Regions from separate parts of the Mesorhizobium humile genome, predicted to be linked through region 1. Evidence: predicted binding sites of a transcription regulator. Region 1 holds the regulator's gene; each other region holds the start of a gene.
The links. Region 1 encodes PhoB, which activates phosphate uptake and scavenging genes when phosphate is short. Its sites were predicted from a motif close to TGTCATNNANCTGTCAT; they were not measured.

Region 1 (4,211 bases):
TAAATAATGACATGGACCTTGGCTTCTGCCAGTATCCAGAAGCAATTCCAGGAAAAGTGCGCAGCGGTTTTCCGCCCGGAATTGCGTCAGAACAAAAGACAGACGGTTCGCCGTTTCCGCAAATGGTGAACCGTCTGGCGTGTCAACGCTAGGCCATGGCATCATCACAAGGCCGCGATGACCGGGGAGGACGTGCGAAGACATGTCGGTCGGAATCCGTCACGACGATTTGCGCCGGCGCAACCGCGCCATGGTGATTTCGGCCGTGCGCCGCGCCGGCCAGCCTTCGCGCACGGAGATTGCCGCCACCACCGGGCTCAGCCACTCGACCATTTCGGCGATCTCCGCCGATCTGATCCAGGAAGGCATTCTCACCGAGAGCAAGGCCAGCGAGCCGACGGCGCTGAAACGCGGCCGGCCGCAGATCGGCCTGGCGCTGAACCCCGAAGCCGCCGCGGTGCTGACCGTGGTCTTGTCGCTGAACTTCCTGTCGGTCGCCGTGATCGATTATGCCGGCCAGGTGGTCGCCGAGGAGCAGCAGCGCTTGGACACGCTTGTCATGCCCCGCGACGACTTGATCGGCGAATGCGTGGCGATCGTCCGGCGCCGGCTGCAGGATCCCGACCTCGACGTGAGCAGCGTCGCCCGCCTCGCCATGGGCATCCAGGGCATCACCGATTCCCACGCACGGGCCATGCTGTGGTCGCCGATAACGCCGCTGACCGACATTCCTTTCGCCGACATCCTCGAGCAGGAATTCGGCATCCCCGCCACCATGGAGAACGACTGCAACATGATGGCGGTGGCGCTGCAATGGCGCGACCCCGAGCGCTATCGCGACGACTTCATCGCCATCCTCCTGTCGCACGGCATCGGCATGGGTCTGGTGCTGAAGGGCGCGCTGTTCACCGGCACGCATTCCTCGGGCGGCGAATTTGGCCACATGATCCACCGCCCGGGCGGCGCGCTTTGCCGCTGCGGCCGGCGCGGCTGCGTCGAGGCCTATGCCGGCAATTACGCGATCTGGCGCAGCGCCATGAAAATGAGCGAGGACGCCGAGCCGGTCGACGTCGGCGACGCCGACATGCGAGCCCTCGCCGCCAAGGCGCGCGAGAAGGACGGCCCCGAGCGGGAGGCTTACCGTCGGGCCGGCGAGGCGCTTGGTTTCGGTCTCGGCAGCCTGTTCGCCCTCATCGACCCGGCGCCCGTGGCCATGGTCGGCGTCAGCGCGGCCGCCTTCGACCTGATCGAGCCGGCGCTAAGGGCGGCGATCGCCCAGACCGCGGGCGGCCAGCACTCGGAATCGATCTCCTTCGACACCGAGCCTAACGAGCTGCCGCTGATCCGCGAAGGCTGCGCCATGCGCGCGCTGACCTTCGTCGACCAGGAGATTTTCGCGCCGGGCATGCAGGCAAGAGCGGGCAGCGGAAAAAACGTGGCCTGAGCGGCTTTGAAGTGACCGCTGGTCGCTGAGGACAGCAGCAGACGCTTGAGATTAGCGATGGCCCCGCAGCTTCGTCATTCCAGGGCGAAGCAGGAGCGAAGCGACGCAGCGCAGACCCTGGAATCCATGCCGTTACTTCGATCGTAGGCGCAGCGGAGCAGAATTCTGCACCGCCCCGGCGCGTCGAAGTCACGGAATGGATCCTCGGGTCTGCGCTGCGTCGCTACGCTCCTTGCTCCGCCCGTGGATGACGACGCTAGAAGCGTCTCGGCTAATCACCATCGCAGATGCCGGGAGCGGAGCCCGTCAGCGCTTCCGCGCCCTATCCCTAATCCTCCCTGATCGCGTAACCCGCCCCGCGAATGGTTCGGATGACGTCGGGCATGCGGCCGTTGTTGACCGCCTTGCGCAGGCGGCCGACATGGACGTCCACCGTGCGCTCGTCGATATAGATCGTCTCGCCCCAGACATTGTCGAGCAGTTGGCTGCGCGAGAACACGCGGCCAGGATGCCGCATCATGAATTCGAGCAGGCGGAACTCGGTCGGGCCGAGCCTTATCTCGCTCTTCTTGCGGTAGACGCGATGCGACTCGCGGTCGAGCACGATGTCGCCGACCTTGAGCACGCTGGACAGCACCTCCGGCTTGGCGCGGCGCAGCAGCGCCTTGACGCGCGCCATGAATTCCGGCGTCGAGAACGGCTTGACCAGGTAGTCGTCGGCGCCGGTCGAGAGCCCGCGCACGCGGTCGCTTTCTTCGCCCCGCGCCGTCAACATGATGATCGGCAGCCGCTCGGTCTCGGGCCGCATCCTGAGGCGCCGGCAGAGCTCGATGCCGGAAACCGCCGGCACCATCCAGTCGAGCACGAGCAGGTCGGGAACGTTTTCCTGAAGGCGGATTTCGGCCTCGTCGCCGCGGGTCACCACTTCCACCTGGTAACCCTCGGATTCGAGATTGTAGCGGAGCAGCACCCCCAGCGGCTCCTCATCCTCCACCACCATGATGCGTGGCGCGATCATCGGGGTAACCTTCTCGTCAGGCCGCCGGCGCCGACATTGCCGTCTCGTCCTGCTTGGGACGGTTGGCGGGCAATTGCGTACCGGTGAGCACATAATAGGCGTTCTCGGCGATGTTGGTCACATGGTCGCCGATGCGCTCGAGATTCTTGGCGCAGAACAGAAGATGCGTGCAAGCGGTGATGTTGCGCGGATCTTCCATCATGTAGGTCAACAGCTCGCGGAAGACGGACGTGTATTTGACGTCGATGCGCTCGTCGTCGTTGCGCAGCTTGGCCAGCGCAGTGGCGTCGCCCACCATATATTCCTGGGTCACGGCCTGGACCTGGATCAGCACCAGCTGCGCCATGGAATCGATCGAATGCGTGAGGTCGCGCGGCGCGGTGCTGACGCCGACCGCGCCAACGCGCTTGGCGATGTTCTTGGCAAGATCGCCGATGCGTTCGAGATCGCCCGCCATGCGGATCGAGCCGACAACGTTGCGCAGGTCGTCCGCCATCGGCTGCCGCTTGGCGATCAGCGTGATGGCGCGGTCGTCGAGCTCGCGCTGGCGCGCGTCCATGATGGCGTCGTCGGAGACGACGCGCTGCGCCAGCGCATTGTCGGTTTCGAGCAGGGCCCTGGTCGCGCCGCCGACCATGGAGCCGGCCAGATCGCCCATGTCGTTGATGAGCCGGCTGATCTGCCTCAGATCCTCGTCGAAGGAAGCGACGGTATGTTCGGCCATGATGATGTCCTCGTATGAACTCAGCCGAAGCGGCCGGTGATGTAGTCCTGCGTGCGCTTTTCGCGCGGCGAGGTGAAGATCTTCTCGGTCCGGTCGAACTCCACCAGCTCGCCCAGATACATGAACGCCGTCTGCCTCGACACGCGCGCCGCCTGCTGCATGTTGTGGGTGACGATGACGATCGTATAGTCGGCCTGCAACTCGTCGATCAGTTCCTCGATCTTGGCGGTCGACAGCGGATCGAGCGCCGAGGCCGGCTCGTCGAGCAGGATGACCTCGGGCTTCACCGCCACGGTGCGGGCGATGCACAGGCGCTGCTGTTGGCCGCCGGAAAGGCTGAGGCCGCTGGCGTTGAGCTTGTCCTTGACCTCGTTCCACAGCGCGGCGCGCTTCAGCGCCGACTCGACGCGGCTGTCCATCTCGGCCTTGCTGATCTTCTCATACAGCCTGACGCCGAAGGCGATGTTCTCGTAGATCGACATCGGGAACGGCGTCGGCTTCTGGAACACCATGCCGATCTTGGTGCGCAGCAGGTTGAGGTCCTGCGAGCGGTCGAGGATGTTCTTGCCGTCGAGCAGTACCTGGCCCTCGGCACTCTGCTTCGGATAGAGCTCGTAGATGCGGTTGAGCACGCGCAGCAGCGTCGACTTCCCGCAGCCCGACGGGCCGATGAAGGCGGTCACGCTGCGCTCCGGCAAGGACAGGTTGATGTCCTTCAGCGCCTTCGATTGGCCATAGTAGAAATTGAGGTTCTTGACCTCGATCTTGGCCTTCTCGACGGTCGTGTCGGCTACGTTCAGGTCGGTGGACAACATCGGTTTCATCTGTCCTCTCTGCGTCCGGTCAGGCTGCGGGCGATGATGCTCAGCCCGAGAACCGTAAGGGTGATTATGAGTGCGCCCGTCCAGGCCAGCTGCTGCCATTCCTCGTAAGGGCTGAGGGCGAACTGGAAGATGGTCACCGGCAGGCTGGCCATCGGGGCATTGAGATTGCTCGACCAGAACTGGTTGTTGAGCGCGGTGAAG
Region 2 (4,211 bases), on a different contig from region 1:
CAGGCCCGAGCGCCAGACTTCGACGAAGTCGTTCGGGTCGACGGCGCCCTTGGCGACTTCCTTGTGGAAGGTGCCTGAGGTGTAGCCGTTCTTGAAGTCGCCGATGCCCGAGGAATCGTCCACGGCAACGTCGACCTTGCCGTCGCGCACGGCGAGCACGTTGTTCTCATGGCCGCCGTTGAACTGGGTCGAGGCAAAGTAGGTCTCGTTCGAAGCACCGGTGTCCTTCGGAATCTGGGTCAGCGGGATCAGGTAACCCGAGGTCGAGTCCGGATCGGCGTAGCCGAGCTTCTTGCCCTTGGCCGACTTGATGTCGGTGATGCCGGAGGTCTTCAGCGCCAGGCCGATCGAATAATAGCCGGTCGAGCCGTCGGTCTGCTTGGTGGTGAGGATCGGGGTGACGGCCTTCGGGTCCTTGAGATAGACGCTGGCATAGCCGGAGGCACCGAGCTCGGCGAAGTCGAGCGTGCCGCCGAGCAGGCCCTGGATGACGCCGTCATAGTCGGCGGCCGGGAACAGCGACACCTTCTCGAAGCCGAATTCCGACTTCAGGTGGTCGGCGAGGCACTGGTAGTTGCGCAGGCGGTCGGTCTCGTTCTCGCCGCCGAGGATGCCGACGCGGAATTCCTTGATGTCAGCGGCGTGCGCGGCGCTTGCCGCCATGGCGAGCAGCGAAACTGCTCCAAAAACCATCTTTCTGAACATTTCGATCTCTCTCCTGTTGTTCCGGCTGCGCGCCGGCGGCGTTCTGATTTTTCAAGTCTTGCCGTTGACGCTGGCGGGCGATCCGGGTTGCTCTGCTGAAATCCACGATTTGCCCGGACCGAATGGGCCAGGGCGGTGGGCTCAGTAGCCAGGAAAGGCTGGTTCGAGCGGTCCGGCGGATGCGGTGATCTTCGGCTTGATGGTCACGCTGGTCGACGTGATGGCCTCGGAGATCTCGGCGCCGCTGGCATCGGCGCCATAGACCGTGCGCACGGCGTTGCGGTCGAGGTCTTCCGGGGCGCCGTCGAAGACGACCTTGCCGGCGGCCATGCCGATGATGCGGGTGCAATAGGCGCGCGCGGTGTCCAGCGTGTGCAGATTGGTGACGACGGTGATGCCTTCGCGCAGGTTGATGTCGCGCAGCGAGTCCATCACCACCTTGGCGTTGAGCGGGTCGAGCGAGGCGATCGGCTCGTCGGCCAGAAGTACTTTCGGCTGCTGCATCATGGCGCGGGCTATCGCGACTCGCTGCTGCTGGCCGCCGGACAGCGTGCCGGCCGGCTGCAGCGCGGTGCGGGCGATGTCGAGGCGCTCGAGCGCGGCCACCGCCTCGGCGCATTCGGTGCGCGTGAACATGCCGAGCAGGTTGGAGACCGTCGAGCGGTGGTTGAGGCGGCCGAGCAGCACGTTGGTCAGCACGTCCAGACGCGGCACGAGGTTGAACTGCTGGAAGATCATGGCGCAGTCGCGCTGCCAGCGGCGCAACGGCGAACCCTGCAGGCTGGAGACCTCGGCGCCGTCAAAAAAAATCGACCCCTGGCTGGGATCGATGAGACGATTGATCATACGCAAAAGCGTCGACTTGCCGGCGCCCGAGCGGCCGATGATGCCGACCATCTGACCGCGCGGGATCGAGATGTTGATGTCGCTGACGGCGGTATTCTTGCCAAATCGTCGGGTTACGCCGCGGATTTCGAGCGTGGCCGATGATGCTGACATACCAAAACTCCAGTCCGTCGCGCTTTTGCAGGTCTGTTAAGCTTCGCTAGCGCAGGCCGATGAAGCTGCGGTGTCGGATTGATGTCAGTTTTGTTACGAGTCACAGGCCATCCTTGTTCATGCATGTCGTTACCCCAAAATCGCCGCGCACTTTTGGGCGACATGCATCCGGATCAACCAAGCACCAGCAATTCCTCGAAATGCTTCATGTCCTTGAAACTGCAGAAGGCCGGGGGCCTGAGCTCGATCACGGGAGCTTCGCGATCGAGGAATGACGGGCAGTCGTCGAACAGGTCCTGCCAGGCTGCCGCCTGTTCGTCGGCGAGACGGCGGATCTGGTAGGCGAAGGTGATGTGGAAGACATAAGTGTCGTGGTCCGGATGGCGGTAGCCGAACGGCACTGACAGCGCGTCGCGCCAGGCTTTCATCGCAAGCCGGTCTTCCTCTGTGGCGCCCGCAACCGTCAGGCCGGTCGGCACCACTTCGACAATTTTGACGCTGAACGCGCCGCGGCCTTCGAAACCCTGTAGGCGGTCGAGATAGAGCTGGGTCATGTCGTCGATGCTCGTATCGAGCGGCGCGTCGGACGGCCAGTAGGGAAGGCGCCGCCGATACTCGATGATGCCCTGGAACAGCGTCATGTGCAGGCTGGAGATCGGCGTGAAGGCGAGGCGATCCGCGTCGGGCATGGCGCGGATGCGCTCGCGCACCTCGATGATGGCAGCTTGCGAAGGCGAGCCTTCGACCAGATGGCAGACGACGGTGTTGCCGGGCTCGACGAGGAAGTTGCCAGCCGTGTCGTAACGGGTGCCGAGATGGGTGGGCGGCGTCGGATTGGTGCCTTCGAAAAACCCGGCGAGCGAAGGTCTGATCGTGTCGAGCATGGCGATCTCCTGGGGGAGATGGCGTCCTGTCCGAGTCATGTGTCAAGGGTATGAATGGTGAATGGTGAATGGTGAATGGTGAATGGTGGGAAGAAGAGCTTCGTTGCCATTCACTATTGACCATTCACCATTCACGATCTTCAGCCGCCATATTTCTCCAGAAACGCCTCGGCCTCCAGCTCGCGAAAATCATCCAGCGCGGCGCGCAGGCGGGCGTGGTCCCAATCCCACCATGCAAGCGCCTGGTAGCGCTCGGCGGTGCGGCGGTCGAAACGCTCGCGGATCGGCTTTGCCGGCACGCCGCCGACGATGGTGTAGGGCGCGACGTCTTTCGACACCACGGCGCCGGCGCCGACAGCCGCGCCGTCGCCGACGGTGACGCCGGGCAGGACGGTCGAGCCGTGGCCGAGCCAGGTGTCGTGGCCGATGATGACGCGCCTGGCGCGGCGCTGGGCAAAGAACTCGCTTTCATGCTCGGCGTCATCCCAATAGTCGGAGGCGCGGTAGGTGAAATGGTGCAGCGTCGGCCGCCAGGTCGGGTGGTTGGTGGCATTGAGGCGAACGCTCGCCGCGATGTTGGAGAACTTGCCGATGGTCGCGCACCACACGGCACAGTCCTGCATCATGTAGGAATAGTCGCCGAGCTCGCATTCGGCGACGCGGCAGCGCTCGGCGATTTCGGTCCAGCGGCCGAGGGTCGAGTTTTCGACCTGCGCCGTCGGATGGATCAGCGGCGCCTCCGAAAGTTTTTTGCTCATGCAGCGATCTTCCCTGCGGCAAAGGCAGTGACATCGATGACGCGGTCGGCGACGGCGTCGCGCACGTCGAGGTCGTGGAAGATGCCGAGCAGGGCAACGCCCGCCGCCTTCTTTGCGGCGATGAGCTCGACCACGACATCGCGGTTCCTGGCATCAAGCGAGGCGGTGGGCTCGTCAAGCAGCAGGATTGGATGCTCGGTGATGAAGCCGCGTGCGATGTTGACGCGCTGTTGCTCGCCGCCCGAGAAGGTCGCGGGCGGCAAGGCCCAGAGCTTTTCCGGCAGGTTGAGCTGTGCCAACAGCGAACGCGCCTTCGCCCGCGCGCTTTCCCTGTCCTCGCCGCGCTCGGCCAGCGGTTCGGCGACGACGTCGAGCGCGGAAACGCGCGGCACGGTGCGCAGGAACTGGCTGACATAGCCGATGGTGTGGCGGCGCACGGAAAGGACGGTGCGTGGGCTGGCGGAGGCGAGGTCAATCAGGCCGCCGCCATGCTGGACGATGATCTGGCCTTCGTCGACGGCGTAGTTGCCATAGAGCATCTTCAGGATCGAGCTTTTTCCAGCACCCGACGGACCGCCGAGCACGGCGCATTCGCCGGCGCGGATCGAGAAGGAGACACCCGTCACCACCGGCAGTGTGACGCCATCGCGCAGATGCATGGTGAAGCTTTTGGCGACGTCGGAAACGACGAGAGGGGTGGGCATTAGAAGGTGCTCCGGTTGTCGTGTGTCGGCGGGAGGGTACAGCCCTTTCTCCCCGTCACTATACGGGGAGAAATGTCCGGCAGGACAATGAGGGGCAGCGCCGGAGCCCGGCTGAGGAGTCGCTCTGCGCAAACCGAAGCTAACGGGGCGAGGTTGGCGTC
Region 3 (4,211 bases), on a different contig from region 1:
CGGATGGAAAGCCGTAATAGACGGACTCTCGCGCATCGTCATAGCCGATCAGCACCGGGTAGCCGCGATAGCCGGAGCAGACGAGGTTCGCCCAGTCGCCGTCGCCTTGCCCGGCCTGGGCGTAGGTTACGCAGTCCTTCTTCGAGTCGAGATCAGTATAGGCGCTGGAGATTTCGCCGGCCTGGGCCGCCTGGCACAAACCGGCGAGGGCGAGCGGGATCAGAAGAGCGCGCATGGCAGGCAACTCCGTTTCGAGTTGCCGAAAGCGTAACGTCGTTTGCTATTTCTTCAAGCTGGCTTCGATCAAGAGGTCGGCGTTGCGGGCGACGGCGGCCGCCGGTCCGCCGAGGCCAAACAGCTGGCCGCTGATATAGGCGCCCTCGATGAGGAGCAGCAGGCCGTCGCCCAGCGTGTCGGAATCGGCGGCGCCCATTGCTGCAGCCATGGCGCGCAGGCGCCGGCGCAATTCCACCTTGTTGTTCTCGCTCACCACTCGCGCGGGGTGTCCGCGCTCGGGATATTCCACCGCAGCGTTGGTCATGCCGCAGCCGCGATAGTCCGGTTTCTGGGTGCGTTTGCCGACCCGGGTCAGGAATGCGATGATCTGAGCGCGCGGATTGCCCGGATGCGCGTCGACGGCCTCGTCGAACCGCTCCCAGAATTCCAGGTCATATTTGCGCAGATAAGAGGCGGCGAGCTCGTCCTTGGACGGAAAGCTGCGGTAGAGGCTCGGCTTGGTGACGCCGGCGCGCTTGACGATCTCGTCGACGCCGATCGCCCTGATGCCCTCGCGATAAAAGAGGTCGCGCGCCACGTCCAGGATCTTGTCCGCCGCCCTTGGGGCGGGGGGCGCGTTCAACGACGCTTCAATTTTATTGTCCGATGGCATGCAAACAACTCGCTTGACAATGTTACTGACCGGTACGTATGTATGGCGCTATCCCATTGCAACGTACCGGTCAGTAACATGATAGTCCAGTCCCGCCCGTTTGGCCAGCGTTACGCTTTCGTCGTCGTTGCCGTCATTTTCTTCTGTTTGCTGATCGCGGCGGGGCTTCGTTCGGCGCCGTCGGTGATGATGGTTCCGCTGGAAGAAAGCTTCGGCTGGCGGCGCGACGTCACCTCCTGGGCCGCCAGCGTCGGCATCCTGCTTTACGGCTTGACCGGACCGTTCGCCGCCGCGCTGATGGAACGCATCGGGCTGCGCCGCACGCTGCTCGGCGCGCTGCTGGTGATGTCGGGATCGACCGCGCTCAGCCTGTTGATGACCGAGCCCTGGCACCTCTTCATCACCTGGGGCGTGTTTTCCGGCATCGGTTCGGGCGCGGTAGCGAGCGTGCTGGGCGCCACCATCGTCAATCGCTGGTTCAAGACCAATCGCGGCCTGATGATGGGTCTGATGTCGGCCTCCAGCGCCACCGGCATGCTTGTGTTCCTGCCGCTCATCGCTTCTCTGGCGCAGAGCGGCGGCTGGAAGCCGGTGGCGATAGCGGTCGCGATCGCGACGGCGGCGCTGATCCCGTTCGTCTTGCTGCTGGTGCCGGAGCGTCCCGCTTCCATCGGCCAGGTGCGCTACGGCGCGGATGCCGACGACGTGCCGCCGGTGTCGCCCGCATCGCAGGGCAATTTCCTGGCGCATACGCTGAACACGTTGCGGCGCGCCGCCGGCACACGGGTGTTCTGGTATCTGTTCGCCACCTTCTTCGTCTGCGGCTTCACCACCAACGGCCTCGTCGGCACGCATCTCATCGCCTTCTGCGGCGACATGGGCATCGGTGAGGTGCAGGCGGCCGGGCTGCTGTCGATGATGGGCATCTTCGACCTGATCGGCACGACGCTGTCCGGCTGGCTCACCGATCGCTTCGATCCGCGCAAGCTGCTCGGCGTCTACTACGCGGTGCGCGGGCTGTCGCTGATCTACCTGCCTTATTCCGGTTTCTCGGCGACCAGCCTGGTCATCTTCGCCGTGCTCTACGGCCTCGACTGGATCGCCACGGTGCCGCCGACGCTCAGGCTCGCCAACGAGGCGTTCGGCGACCGCAGCGGGCCGATCGTGTTCGGCTGGATCGTCGCCGGCCACCAGGTGGGCGCGGCGGCGGCCGCGGCCTTCGGCGGCACGATGCGCGAGCTGCAGGGCAATTACGAGCTGGCCTTCCTGATCGCCGGAATGACCGGTATCGCGGCGGCGTGCATCTCGCTGCTGATCAATACCAGCAAGCCGGCGTTCGAGCCGGAGCCGCAGGCGGCTTAAGGCGCGACTTTTCCTTCTCCCCTTGTGGGAGAAGGTGGCCGCGAAGCGGTCGGATGAGGGGTGCTCCAGGGAAAGCCAGCGTCTCACTCAGCTGGAACGCCGGCGACGCCTCACCCATAGGAACGTCAACGCCTCACTCCGCTGGAACACCCCTCATCCGTCTCGGCGCTAACGCGCCGATCCACCTTCTCCCACAAGGGGAGAAGGGAAGAGCTGTCGACTGTTATCAAAACTTCATGGTTCCGAAATGTGCCTGAAACATTGAGGCGTGAGCTTGGCGGTCCCGTTCAACGCCATCCGGAGACAGCCATGAACAAGCTCTCGTTGACCCGCCGCGCTTTCGTCACCTCGGCCAGCGCCTTTGGCCTTGTCGGCGCCTCCGGGCTGGCATTGCCCTATTATTCCCGCGCCAGCCAGCGGCCGGCCTTCACGCATGGCGTCCAGTCGGGCGACGTCGACGCCACGTCCGGCATGGTGTGGACCCGCACCGACCGCCCGGCGCGCGTGATGTATGAAGTGTCGACGACCGAAAGCTTCGCCAACGCCACCAGGCTGGCTGCGCTCGATACCTCGCCGGCCAGCGACTATACGGTGAAGCGGCTGCTCACCGACCTCGCATCGGACCAGGACATCTTCTATCGCATGACTGCCGCCGATCTTTCCGACATCAACGCTGTCTCCGAGCCGATCGTCGGCCGCTTCCGCACCGCGCCGTCGTCAAAGCGCGACGTGCGCTTCGCCTGGTCGGGCGACACGGCCGGCCAGGGCTGGGGCATCGACGAGACCGGCATGAAGACCTATTCGACCATCGCCAAGCACACGCCGGACTTCTTCCTGCATTCCGGCGACACGATCTATGCCGACGGCGCCATGAAGGATGAGGTCGACCTCCCCGGCGGCGGTAAGTGGAAGAACGTCGTCATGCTCGACGGCAAGCGCAAGGTCGCCGAGACGCTGGACGAGTACCGCGACCAGTGGAAATACAACATGATGGACAAGCATGTGCTTGGCCTCTCCGCCATATGCCCGACCTTCTACCAGTGGGACGACCACGAGGTGCTCAACAACTGGTCGGATTCGAAGAATCTCGCCGCCGACGACCGCTACAAGGAAAAGTCGATCCATGTGTTGGCCGCCCGGGCGGCGCGCGCCTTCCACGAAATGACCACCATCCGCTACGAGCCGTCGGAGCCGGGCCGCGTCTACCGCAAGATCTCGCACGGGCCGCTGCTCGACGTGTTCTTCCTCGACATGCGCTCCTATCGCGGCCCCAACGGCCCCAATCTGGATGAAACGCTGACGCCGAAGTCGCGCATGATCGGCGAGGAACAGTCCAAGTGGCTGAAGCGCGAGCTGGCCAACTCCAAGGCGACCTGGAAGATCATCGCCGCCGACATGCCGCTCAGCCTCGTGGTCTGGGACGACGCGGCGAAGAAGGTCGGCTTCGAGGCCGTCAGCAACAACGACAATGGCGCGCCGAAGGGTCGCGAGCTCGAATTCGCGGATGTGCTGCGCTTCATCAAGAATGCCGGCATCACCAACACGGTGTGGCTCACCGCCGACGTCCACTACACCGCGGCGCATTACTACAATCCCGACAAGGCGCAGTTCCAGGATTTCAATCCGTTCTGGGAATTCGTCTCCGGCCCGATCCATGCCGGCACCTTCGGCCCCAACGACCTCGACATGACGTTTGGGCCCGAGCTGAAATTCATCAAGGCGCCGACCGCCGAGCAGGGCCAGAACCTGCCGCCGTCGGCCGGGCTGCAGTTCTTCGGCCTGGTCGATATCTCCGGCGCCACCGAACAGCTCACGGTGCGGCTGATGGATCGCGACGACAACGAGCTTTACAAGGTGACATTGGACCCCGTGCGGTCTGCGTAAGGTCGGCGCGAGGCACCCCCCTCTGTCCTGCCGGACATCTCCCCCGCAAGGGGGGAGATTGGCAGCTCCGTCGTCG
Region 4 (4,211 bases), on a different contig from region 1:
ATGCCTGAGTTCCACCGATGTCGCGATCCGCACCCCGAACGGGCCGCGCTGGTTCTCCTGGATCGAATTGTCGGTGCGCGACAAGGACACGGGCGCGGTCTCGCACCGAGCGATCGCCCGCGACATCACCGCCCGCAAGCGCGCCGAATCCTCGCTGATCACCGCGCGCGAACGGGCCGAATATGCCAGCCAGGCCAAGTCGCGCTTCCTCGCCACCGTCAGCCACGAGATCCGCACGCCGATGAACGGCATCATGGGCATGGCGAAGCTGCTTGCCGATACCGACCTCTCGCCCGAACAACGCACCTATGTCGGCGCGGTCTCCACTTCGGCCAGCGCGCTGCTCGCGCTCATCGAGGACCTGCTCGACTATTCCAAGATCGAGGCGGGCCGCTTCGAGCCCGAGCCGCAGCCGACCTCGCTGCGCGAGATCGCCGACAACATCATCGAGCTTCTTGCCGCGAAGGCCTTTGCCAAGAACATCGGCCTCGGCTGCCATGTCGAGCCCGACGTGCCGCAGATGATCACCGCCGATCCCGGCCGCGTGCGCCAGGTGCTGCTCAACCTCATCGGCAATGCGGTGAAGTTCACCGACACGGGCGGCGTGCTGCTGACCGTGGCGCGCGCCCGCACCGAAACCACCGACCGCATCTGCTTCACCATCGCCGACACCGGCCCGGGCCTGCGCGAAGAGGACATGGAGCGCATCTTCGAGGAGTTCGAGCAGTCCGACGGCACCTCGACCAGGGTCCATGGCGGCGCGGGTCTCGGTCTTGCCATCTCCAAGCGCCTGGCGACGGCGATGGGCGGCACGATCTCGGTTTTGAGCCGACTCGGCGAAGGGTCCGAATTCGTCCTCGAGCTTCCGGCGGTCGCCGCGACCGAACCGCCGCCGCATCGCCACAACATCCTTGCCGACCGGCGGGCGGTGATCGTGTCGAAAAACGCCGTCGAGGCCGATGCCATCGCCCGCGCGATCAGGGCCCATGGCGGCATCGTCGAGATCGCGGCGACACCAAGCCAGGCCGCTCCCTTCGCCGCCGGCTGCAACGTGCTCCTGATCGACGCGGCGCTCGAAAACAGCGATGGCAGGCTGCTCAGGCGGCTGCGCGACGCGGGCTTCGCCGACTGTGAGGCCATCACCCTGATCGCGCCGACGGATCGCGGCATGCTCGGTGAATTCCGCGCCAGCGGCTACACCACTTTCCTCGCCAGGCCGGTGCGCGGCGAGACCCTGCTGCGGGTGCTGTTGACCAGCCATGGCTCCCCGCTCGTGCAGCCGCAGCCGGAGCCGCGCGGGGCATCCTCGGTGCGCAAGCGCGACCAGGGCCTGTCGGTGCTGATCGCGGAAGACAATGACATCAACGCCATGCTCGCCCGCGCCACGCTCCTCAAGGCCGGGCATCGCGTCAGGATCGTCGGCAACGGCAAGGCCGCGGTCGAGGCCGTTACCGATGCCGGCCTCAAGTTCCGCTTCGATGTGGTGCTGATGGACCTGCACATGCCTGTCATGGACGGGCTGGACGCGATCGCCGCCATCCGTCGCCATGAAGAGTCGCTCGCCATGCCGCCGATCCCGATCATGGTGCTTTCGGCCGACAGCCAGGAAAAGACCCGGCATGCCGTGCTCGCCCACGGCGCCAGCGGTTTCGTGACCAAGCCGCTCGACCCGGACGCACTCGTCCAGGCGGTCGAGGGCCAGGTTGCGGCCTAAAGCATGTCTCCCGAAAGTGGGCCCGGTTTCGGGGCAAAGACATGCTTAAATCAAAAACTTAAAGCAGGTCGCGTGAATCCTTTTTCACGCGACCTGCTTTAAGGAAATTTTTGACCGTTGAACGCCTTGGCTTGCCTGCCTTTCGTGGTCACAAGATAGCCGGTTGAGGGTATTGCCCAGCCGACAAAGTATTGCCCGCCACGTCGTATCACGGTACTGTCACAATCCTGTTGCACCTACACCGTATCCCCGTGCCAAGAGGGATGGCTCGAAGGAGAATCACTCGTGCATACAGTCGTGCCTGAATGTGACACTCGGCCGAATGCCGGCGGCGCCCTGCTCGCCGCCCGTACCGTCGACGCCGTCGCAAACGGTGCTCCGCTGGGCCGTATCGGCAATCTCGAAGTGCGGCTCGCCCGCAACGAGGCCGAGATCGCCGCCGCCCAGGAGGTCCGCTATCGGGTATTCTACGACGAGCTTGGCGCGAGGAAGGACCTGTTCCAGGCGCAGGACCGGCGCGACGCCGACCGTTTCGACCCGCTCTGCGATCACCTTCTTGTGTTCGACACGTCCCTTCCCGGCCCTGAACATCGTCGCATCGTCGGCACCTACCGCTTGCTGCGGCAGGAGATCGCCACGGCCGCCGGAGGCTTCTATTCCGAGGGTGAGTTCGAATTGACCAAGCTTGTCGCGCGGCACCCCGGCCAGCGCTTCCTCGAGCTCGGCCGCTCCTGCGTTCTGAAGGAATATCGCTCCAAGCGCACCATCGAGGCGCTGTGGCAAGGCATCTGGGCCTACATCAATCACTACAATATCGGCGTGATGACCGGCTGCGCCTCCTTCCACGGCATCGTGCCGGCAGCGCATGCCGAGGCGCTGACCTACCTCGCCCATCATTGCCGCACCGACTCCGCCTGGGATGTCCGCGCGGTTCCGGGACGCTACTGCTCCATGGACCTGATGCCGATCGAGGCGGTGAACACCAAGGCGGCGATCGCTGCCATGCCGCCGCTGGTCAAGGGCTATCTGCGCGTCGGCGCCCGCATCGGCGACGGTTGCGTCATCGACCACGAATTCTCGACCGTCGACGTCTTCGTCGTCATGCCCGTCAAGGAGATCGGCGCCCGCTACGTCAATTACTATGGCGGCGAGGGGCAGCGCTTCGCGGCGTAATTCCGGTGAATGGTGAATAGTAAATGGTGAATGGTTGAGGGCTCGCAGCCCCTGCCACCAACCGACCATTTTACTATTCACCATTCACCATTCACCATTCACTCTCTCACGGAATATCCTCCGGCCTTCGCCCCGGCCGACTCCGATAGGCCGGAAACGACCAGCCGAATTTAAGCGCCCCGCCGCGCACCAAGAATGCGCCCGCGAAGCCGAGCAGGCTCGACGCCAGCGCCGGCAGGCCGGCAAGATCGCCAAGGGTGAAGATGGCGGCGCCGGCAAGGGCGGCCGTGACATAGATCTCGGGCCTGAGCAGCACCGAGGGCTCGCCGGCAAGCAGGTCGCGCAAAATGCCGCCGAAGGTTGCCGTCAGCACGCCCATGATGACCGAGACGACCGGCGAGCCGGTGATCGCCAGCCCCTTCGCGGCGCCCATCACCGAAAAAGCGGCAAGTCCGATGGCATCGAGCCAGAGCAGCAATTTGTAACGGGATTCGAACCGGTGGGCGCTGAAGAAGACCAGCACCGCCACGACGGCGCAGATCAGCACATAGCCGCTGTTGGCGACCCAGAACACCGGCAGGTTGAGGATGACGTCACGCAGCGTTCCGCCGCCGATTCCGGTGACGCTGGCCAGGAACAGGAAGCCGATGATGTCGAGCTCTTTGCGCGATGCGGCAAGCGCGCCCGTCGCCGCGAAGACGGCGACGCCGGCATAGTCGAGCAAGGCGATGGGATTCAAGGGCATAGGCAGTAGGGATTAGGCAGTAGGGAATGGGGGAGTATGAATAGCACGAAGCTACGCGATTGATATCGCCCTCGTTCCCCCTACTGCCTACTGCCTATTCCCTATTCCCTAATCACGCATCCTTCTCGGCCTGCTCGTTCACCGGGCCCGGCTCGACCTTCGCCTCGGCGGCGGTCTTCGGACCGCCCTTGGCGACACCGACCATTGCCGGCCGCAGCACGCGCTCGCCGATCGAATAACCCGGCTGAACCACCTGGACGACAGTGCCGGCCGGAACCTCCGGATTGGGCACCTCGAACATCGCCTGGTGGAAGTTCGGATCGAACTTCTCGCCTTCGGGCGCGAGTTTCTTCACGCCATGGCGCTCCAGCGCCGAAAGCATGGCGCGCTCGGTGAGATCGACGCCCTCGATCAACGCCTTGAAACCGGCATCGCCGCCAGCCTTCGCCTCGGCGGGAATCGCGTCCAGCGCGCGGCGCAGATTGTCGGACACCGACAGCATGTCGCGGGCGAAGTTGGCAACGGCATAGGCGCGGGCGTCTTGCACGTCGCGCGCGGTGCGCCGCCGCAAGTTCTCCA

Region 2: phnC (phosphonate ABC transporter ATP-binding protein) is a predicted target of PhoB. The motif match lies at 1,786-1,802, and genes of this name have one in related genera.
Region 3: RFM52_RS11545 (alkaline phosphatase D family protein) is a predicted target of PhoB. The motif match lies at 2,473-2,489, and genes of this name have one in related genera.
Region 4: olsB (l-ornithine N(alpha)-acyltransferase) is a predicted target of PhoB. The motif match lies at 1,932-1,948, and genes of this name have one in related genera.

Annotation. Positions count from the first base shown of each region.
Region 1 covers NZ_JAVIIV010000010.1:215,848-220,058, forward strand. Annotated here, with positions in the region: gene RFM52_RS17330 (ROK family protein) at 203-1,444, shown strand; gene phoB (phosphate regulon transcriptional regulator PhoB) at 1,773-2,462, opposite strand; gene phoU (phosphate signaling complex protein PhoU) at 2,479-3,186, opposite strand; gene pstB (phosphate ABC transporter ATP-binding protein PstB) at 3,207-4,010, opposite strand; gene pstA (phosphate ABC transporter permease PstA) at 4,007-4,211, opposite strand, start outside.
Region 2 covers NZ_JAVIIV010000015.1:76,093-80,303, forward strand. Annotated here, with positions in the region: gene phnD (phosphonate ABC transporter substrate-binding protein) at 1-705, opposite strand, end outside; gene phnC (phosphonate ABC transporter ATP-binding protein) at 847-1,704, opposite strand; gene RFM52_RS21520 (DUF1868 domain-containing protein) at 1,878-2,588, opposite strand; gene RFM52_RS21525 (DapH/DapD/GlmU-related protein) at 2,729-3,346, opposite strand; gene phnL (phosphonate C-P lyase system protein PhnL) at 3,343-4,050, opposite strand.
Region 3 covers NZ_JAVIIV010000006.1:47,755-51,965, reverse strand. Annotated here, with positions in the region: gene RFM52_RS11560 (hypothetical protein) at 1-235, opposite strand, end outside; gene RFM52_RS11555 (TetR/AcrR family transcriptional regulator) at 281-889, opposite strand; gene RFM52_RS11550 (MFS transporter) at 968-2,251, shown strand; gene RFM52_RS11545 (alkaline phosphatase D family protein) at 2,561-4,135, shown strand.
Region 4 covers NZ_JAVIIV010000015.1:131,373-135,583, reverse strand. Annotated here, with positions in the region: gene RFM52_RS21790 (ATP-binding protein) at 1-1,714, shown strand, start outside; gene olsB (l-ornithine N(alpha)-acyltransferase) at 2,000-2,887, shown strand; gene RFM52_RS21780 (trimeric intracellular cation channel family protein) at 2,994-3,626, opposite strand; gene grpE (nucleotide exchange factor GrpE) at 3,745-4,211, opposite strand, start outside.